Linked DNA regions of Methylobacterium mesophilicum SR1.6/6. Each later gene encodes a partner of the first gene's protein in a complex. Links are inferred from orthologs where the notes say so. Each region holds a gene or a part of one and is shown in the gene's direction. Other genes may lie near its edges.

Region 1 (2,908 bases):
ACGGCTACGGCTACTGAGATCTGAGATCCGCGAGGATCGGAGGGCGACTGGCGCGAGCCGGTCGCCCTTTTCGTTTGGTCGCTCAACGACCGCGGTAGGGCGGCACGCCAGGTTCGGGCAGCCACGCATTCTTCGGCAGTTCGCCCGTCTGCCAGAACACGTCGATCGGAATGCCGCCGCGGGGATACCAGAACCCGCCGATGCGCAGGTAGCGCGGCGCGAGGAGGTCGCGCAGCCGCTTGCCGATCGCCACCGTGCAGTCCTCATGGAATGCTCCGTGGTTGCGGAACGACCCGAGGTAGAGCTTCAGCGACTTCGACTCCACCAGCCAGTCGCCGGGCACGTAGTCGATCACCAGAATCGCGAAATCCGGCTGGCCGGTGACTGGGCAGATGGAGGTGAATTCGGGCGCGGTGAAGCGGGCGACGTAGTCGGTATCCGCGTGCGGGTTCGGCACACGGTCCAGGCGAGCCTCCTCGGGAGAGGTGGGGAAGGGGGTCGGCTGGCCGAGCTGCAAGTCGTCGGTGGAGGTCGTGTCGTTGGTGGAGGTCATGGCGCGCATATAGAGCCTGGCAGCGCCGTGCGCATCCGTCTGAGTCGCGACGCTTTCCCGGACGGCTCCGGCTGTGCGCTGGCCGTTCCGGCGCTTGCCGCCGGCCGCGGCTTGACGGATAAGCCGCCGCGATGCGCCGCACCCTCTGATTTGGGCGCGGTCGCCGACCCGCGGCCCCCGCGAGAGGACGTTCCATGACCGCGATCACCAATATCAGCGCCCGCGAGATCCTCGACAGCCGCGGCAACCCCACGGTCGAGGTCGACGTCATCCTGGAGGACGGCTCCTTCGGCCGCGCGGCGGTCCCGTCGGGGGCCTCCACGGGCGCCCACGAGGCGGTGGAGCTGCGCGACGGCGACAAGAACCGGTTCCTCGGCAAGGGCGTACTGAAGGCGGTCGAGGCGGCGCAGACCGAGATCCTCGACGCGATCGGCGGCATGGAGGCCGAGGATCAGGTCGCGGTCGACGAGGCGATGATCGAGCTCGACGGCACGCCCACTAAGGCGCGGCTCGGCGCCAACGCGATCCTGGGCGTGTCGCTGGCGGTGGCCAAGGCCGCGGCCGAGGCCTCGGGCCTGCCGCTCTACCGCTACGTCGGCGGCGTGCAGGGCCGGGTGCTGCCGGTGCCGATGATGAACATCATCAACGGCGGCGCGCATGCCGACAACCCGATCGACTTCCAGGAATTCATGATCATGCCGGTCGGCGCGGACTCGATCGCCGAGGCCGTGCGGATGGGCTCCGAGGTGTTCCACACCCTCAAGAGCAAGCTGAAGAAGGCCGGCCACAACACCAATGTCGGCGACGAGGGCGGCTTCGCTCCGAACCTGCCCTCCGCCGAGGCCGCCCTCGACTTCGTGATGGACGCGATCAGCGCCGCCGGCTTCAAGCCCGGCCAGGACATGGCGCTCGCCCTCGACTGCGCGGCGACCGAGTTCTTCAAGGACGGCGCCTACGCGTACGAGGGCGAGGGCAAGACCCGCACCATCGAGGCGCAGGTCGACTACCTCGCGCAGCTCGTCGCCACCTACCCGATCGTCTCCATCGAGGACGGCATGTCGGAGGACGACTGGGCCGGCTGGAAGCTCCTGACCGACAAGGTCGGCGCGCAGTGCCAGCTCGTGGGCGACGACCTGTTCGTCACCAACGTCGAGCGGCTGTCGCGCGGCATCGCGGAGGGCACGGCCAACTCGATCCTGATCAAGGTCAACCAGATCGGCTCGCTCACCGAGACCCTGGCGGCGGTCGATATGGCCCAGCGCGCCGGCTACACCGCGGTGATGTCGCACCGCTCCGGCGAGACCGAGGATTCGACCATCGCGGACCTCGCGGTCGCCACCAATTGCGGGCAGATCAAGACCGGCTCGCTCGCCCGCTCGGACAGACTGGCCAAGTACAACCAGCTGATCCGCATCGAGGAGGGCCTGGGTCCGCAGGCGCTCTATGCCGGCCCCGCGGCGCTCAAGCAGTTCGCCCGCCGCTGATCCGTCAATCCCGTCGTTCCGGGGCCGCACAGCGGAGCCCGGAACCCGGATCCGCCGCCGGAGCAAGATCTGGGAGAATCTGCGCGTCTGGATTGCCCGCCTTCGGCGTGCCCCTCCGGGTCCGGGCTCGCCGACGGCGACCCGGAATGACGGCGCCCGCCTCAGGGGATCGCCGCATCGGACGGCTCCGCCGGCACGGTCCAAACCCGCATCGGCCGGGATAGGCCTCGCAGCTCGATCGTCCCGACCGGCTCCAGACGGCGCTCGCAGCGCTCGGCGAAGGAGTCCGACACCAGGAGATCATGGCCCAGCGCCGCGCACTGGCTCTCGATCCGGCTGGCCTCGTTGACCGCCCGCCCGATGATCGTGAAGTCGAGGCGGCGCTCGGTCCCGACATTGCCGTAGATCACCGTCCCGAAATGCACGACGCATTCGGCCGGGAGCTCGGGCAGTCCGGCCACGCGGCGCCGGGCGTTGAGCGCCGCGTTGGCGGCGAGCCCTTCGGTCGCGGCGGCGAGGGCGGCACCGCAGACCGGGCAGGGGAGAGTGTCGGCGTCCGGAACCGGGAAGATCGCCAGGAAGCCGTCGCCGAGGAACTTCAGGATCTCGCCGCCGTGCCGTGCCACCGGATCGCCCAGCGCGTCGAAGTGCTCGTTGAGCCACGTGACCATGTCGGCCGGGTCCACCCGGTCGGCCAGAGCCGTGAAACCGCGCAGGTCGTTCAGCAGGATGGCGGCCGGCACGGCGCGCCCCTCGCCCCGCCGGATCTGGCCGTCGAGGATGCGCTCGGCGGTGGACCGGCCGAGATAGGTGGCGGAGACTTCGCGGAACGTGTGGGCCAAGCCCATCTTGGCCATCGCCAGCGTCAGGA
Region 2 (3,689 bases), 3.4 Mb from region 1 along the record:
AGGAATTCACGGCCGGTCCCATCCGGCCGAGAGTGTTTCGCGAGGTCGGGACAACGATGGACGGACGCACGGCCCAGCAGAGCGCTGCGCGTGCCCCGGAGGCGCAATCGGTGCGTCGTCCCGGTCCGTCCCTCTACCCGGCCTGTTTCAACCCCAGGCGCCAAAGGCGCCGAACGGCGGTTGACGGCAATTTCCCCTCGAATCCATCCGCCTCGGCGACGAGGCCGGCACCGCGCCCGACAGGTTTGACGTCGGGCGAGGCGCCGCCGGGACCACGGGCACGGAGAACGACGTCGGCCGCCATGCCGAGAGTCCGACATGGCCAACAAAATGCTGATCGACGCGATGCACCCGGAAGAGACCCGGGTCGTCACGGTCCACGGGTCTAGGGTCGAGGAGTTCGACTTCGAAGCCGCCAACCGGCGCCAGCTGCGCGGCAACATCTACCTCGCCAAGGTCACCCGCGTGGAGCCGTCGCTCCAGGCGGCCTTCGTCGAGTACGGCGGCAACCGCCACGGCTTCCTGGCCTTCAACGAGATCCACCCCGACTATTACCAGATCCCGCTCGCCGACCGGCAGGCGCTCCTCGAGGAGGAGGCCCGGGACGCCGAGGAGCACCGCGAGCGCGAGGAGCGCCGCCGCCGCTCGCCCCGCCGCTCCCGCGGCCGCCGCGCCGAAGCCCGCGCCCGCAGCACGGACGAGACGGTGAGCGCCGAGGACACGTTCGAGGATACGACCGACGCGCTGCAGGTCGACGTGCAGGCGGCGGATCAGGCCCCCGAGGAAGCCGCGGTCGCCCCCACCGGCATGCCCGACACCCTCGCCGAGAATCCCGAGGCGGTGCAGGAGGCCCTCGCCTCCGAGACCGCGGCCGCCGACATCGCCGAGCCGCAGGCCGAGTCGGCCCCGGCCGGCGAAGCGGTCCACGAAGCGGCCCCCGAGGCCGGCAACCCCGCGCCGACCGAGGCGCAGCCCGCCCACGCCGCCACCGACCAGGACAGCCCGGCCGAGCCCGAGGCCCGCATCGCCGTGGCGGAGGCCCTGACCGTGGCGGAGGAGCCCGCCGAGGCCGTTGCGGAGGATACCGCGGACGCGTCCGGACTGACCGCGGCGCCCGTGGGCGAGGCCGACGACCTGTCCGACGAGGAGGACGAGGAATCCGACGAGGAGGATGAGGACGAGGACGAGTCTGAGGACGACGAGGACGAATCCGACGAGGACTCGGACGAGGAATCCGACGATCCCGACGCCGAGCCCAAGATCGCCCAGGTCGGCGGCAACGGCGACGCGCTGGCCGAGATCCCCGAGCGCCCCCGCCACTACCGCCGCCAGTACAAGATCCAGGAGGTGATCAAGCGCCGCCAGATCATCCTGGTGCAGGTGGTCAAGGAGGAGCGCGGCACGAAGGGCGCGGCGCTCACCACCTACCTGTCGCTCGCCGGCCGCTACTCGGTGCTGATGCCCAACACCGGCCGGGGCGGCGGCATCTCCCGCAAGATCACCTCGGCGGCCGACCGCAAGCGCCTCAAGGAGGTCGTGCAGGATCTGGAGGTGCCGGAGGGGATGGGCGTCATCCTGCGCACCGCCGGCGCCTCGCGCTCCAAGCCCGAGATCGCCCGGGACTTCGAGTACCTGATGCGCCTGTGGGAGTCGGTCCGCGAGTTGACGCTGACCTCGATGGCCCCAGCGCTGGTCTACGAGGAGGGCTCGCTGATCAAGCGGGCCATCCGAGACCTCTACAACAAGGATCTGGACGAGGTTCTGGTCGCGGGCGAGGACGCCTACCGCGAGGCCAAGGACTTCATGCGGATGCTGATGCCCGGCCAGTCCAAGGTCGTGAAGCCCTACCGCGACCCGACGCCGATCTTCGCCCGCTTCGGCGTCGAGCAGCAGCTCGACGCGATGTTCTCCACGCACGTCTCGCTGAAGTCCGGCGGCTACCTCGTGATCAACCCGACCGAGGCTTTGGTCTCGATCGACGTGAATTCGGGCCGCGCGACCCGCGAGCACGACATCGAGGACACCGCCCTCAAGACGAACCTGGAGGCCGCCGAGGAGGTCTCCCGCCAGCTCAGGCTGCGCGACCTCGCGGGCCTGATCGTCATCGATTTCATCGACATGGAGGAGAAGCGCAACAACCGCGCCGTCGAGAAGAAGCTTAACGAGTGCCTGAAGAACGACCGCGCCCGCATCCAGGTGGGCCGGATCTCGCCCTTCGGCCTCCTGGAGATGAGCCGCCAGCGCATCCGCACGGGCGTCCTTGAGTCCTCCTCGATCCCCTGCGCGCATTGCGGCGGGTCCGGCTTCGTGCGCGCCACCGCGTCGGTGGCGCTCCACATCCTGCGCTCGATCGAGGAGGCGCTGCTCAAGTCGGCCTCCCACAACCTCGTCCTGCGGACCCGCACCGAGGTGGCCCTCTACATCCTCAACCAGAAGCGCGGACACCTGCGCGAGCTGGAGGTGCGCTTCGGCGTGACGATCACGATCGCGGCCGACGAGCGGCTCGCCGCCACCGCCGCCTTCCAGCTCGACCGCGGCGAGCCGGCCCAGCGGGCCGAGGGCCCGGTGACGGGCGTACGCGCCCAGGCGATCTCGCCCACCACCGAGTTCGACGACGAGGACGAGGAGGTCGATGAGGCCGAGGCCGAGGCGGACGTCGAGGGCGAGGCCGAAGAGGGCGGTGCCGAGGCCCGCGAGGACGGATCCCGCGACGAGGGCGACGGCCGTCGTCGGCGCCGTCGCCGCCGCCGCCGCGGCGGCCGGCAAGAGGGCCGTTCCGAGGACGAGCGCCAGGGCGGCGAGCGTCCGGAGGAGGACGACCGCGAGGACGGCCGGGACGAGGATTGGGAGGGCGAGGACGCGGCCGAGGCCGGGGAGCCGTCCGAGCCTGCGCCGGTCGCCGCGGCCGAAGCCCGGGAGCCCGACGCGGCGGTGGCCGGGCCGGACGAGTCCGCCCGCGCCGAGGACGAGGGCGGGCGACGCCGTCGCCGCGGACGCCGGGGCGGACGCGGGCGCGGCGAGGGCCGCACCCGGGATGCGGCCGAGGCGGAGGATGCCCCCGAGGCGACGGGCGATACGGTCGCCCTGTCGGCGGAGGAACCGGTGAGCGCGCAGGCCGTGGCGGAAGCCGTTGAGGCTGTACCGTCGGAAGGCCGGGGCGAGACCGCGGTCGATCGACCCGTCGCTGCCGCGCCGGAGACATCCGCGACCGGGGGTGCCGACGCGGCACCGGACCGCGCGGCCGCTCGCGGGGCTGAGCCCGAGCCTGCCCAGGAAGCGGCCGGTGAGGCGGCCCGTGAACTTGACCTTGAGCCGGCGCCGGAGCCCGTGGCGGTTGTGCTGACGCCGCCCGCCGATCCGGACCGGCCGAAGCGCGCCGGATGGTGGTCCCGGACGAAGGCCGCGCTCACGGGCGAGTGAATACGGGCGTCCGGAAAAATTCGCTCCGGGAGCACCATCAAACCTCGGTCCGTTCGGCGATAAGCTGCAGCACAGCCGCTTATCGCCGGCGATGTCGCGGGATCATCTTTCACCATTGATTGAAGATTCCGTGCGACTTTCGCTCTGATTGAAAGGGCGGAGGTTACAGCATGTTCAGCTTGCGCCGGCGGCGTCAGAACCAGGGCGCGGCCGATCCCATCGGGCTGGCGCGCGTCCCGGCCGAGGCGATTGTCGCGCCGGCCGTCACG

Evidence for each region.
Region 2: the proteins of eno (region 1) and MMSR116_RS09800 are in contact, whole or in part, in a solved structure (PDB 2FYM), measured with the Escherichia coli proteins. The link is inferred for Methylobacterium mesophilicum SR1.6/6 from one-to-one orthologs.

Annotation. Positions count from the first base shown.
Region 1 is NZ_CP043538.1:5,463,945-5,466,852, forward strand. The notes cover bases 54-2,892. They hold eno (phosphopyruvate hydratase), read left to right. Parts: upstream 54-747; coding sequence 748-2,037; downstream 2,038-2,892. Other genes in these bases: queF (preQ(1) synthase), read right to left, coding at 83-553; MMSR116_RS25825 (adenylate/guanylate cyclase domain-containing protein), read right to left, coding at 2,199-2,892. In the rest of the region: MMSR116_RS25810 (hypothetical protein), read left to right, coding at 1-17; more of MMSR116_RS25825, read right to left, coding at 2,893-2,908. UniProt on the Escherichia coli protein: Catalyzes the reversible conversion of 2-phosphoglycerate (2-PG) into phosphoenolpyruvate (PEP). It is essential for the degradation of carbohydrates via glycolysis.
Region 2 is NZ_CP043538.1:2,079,596-2,083,284, reverse strand. The notes cover bases 1-3,620. They hold MMSR116_RS09800 (Rne/Rng family ribonuclease), read left to right. Parts: upstream 1-318; coding sequence 319-3,420; downstream 3,421-3,620. Other genes in these bases: MMSR116_RS09795 (methyl-accepting chemotaxis protein), read left to right, coding at 3,591-3,620. Outside these bases: more of MMSR116_RS09795, read left to right, coding at 3,621-3,689. UniProt on the Escherichia coli protein: Endoribonuclease that plays a central role in RNA processing and decay. Required for the maturation of 5S and 16S rRNAs and the majority of tRNAs. Also involved in the degradation of most mRNAs.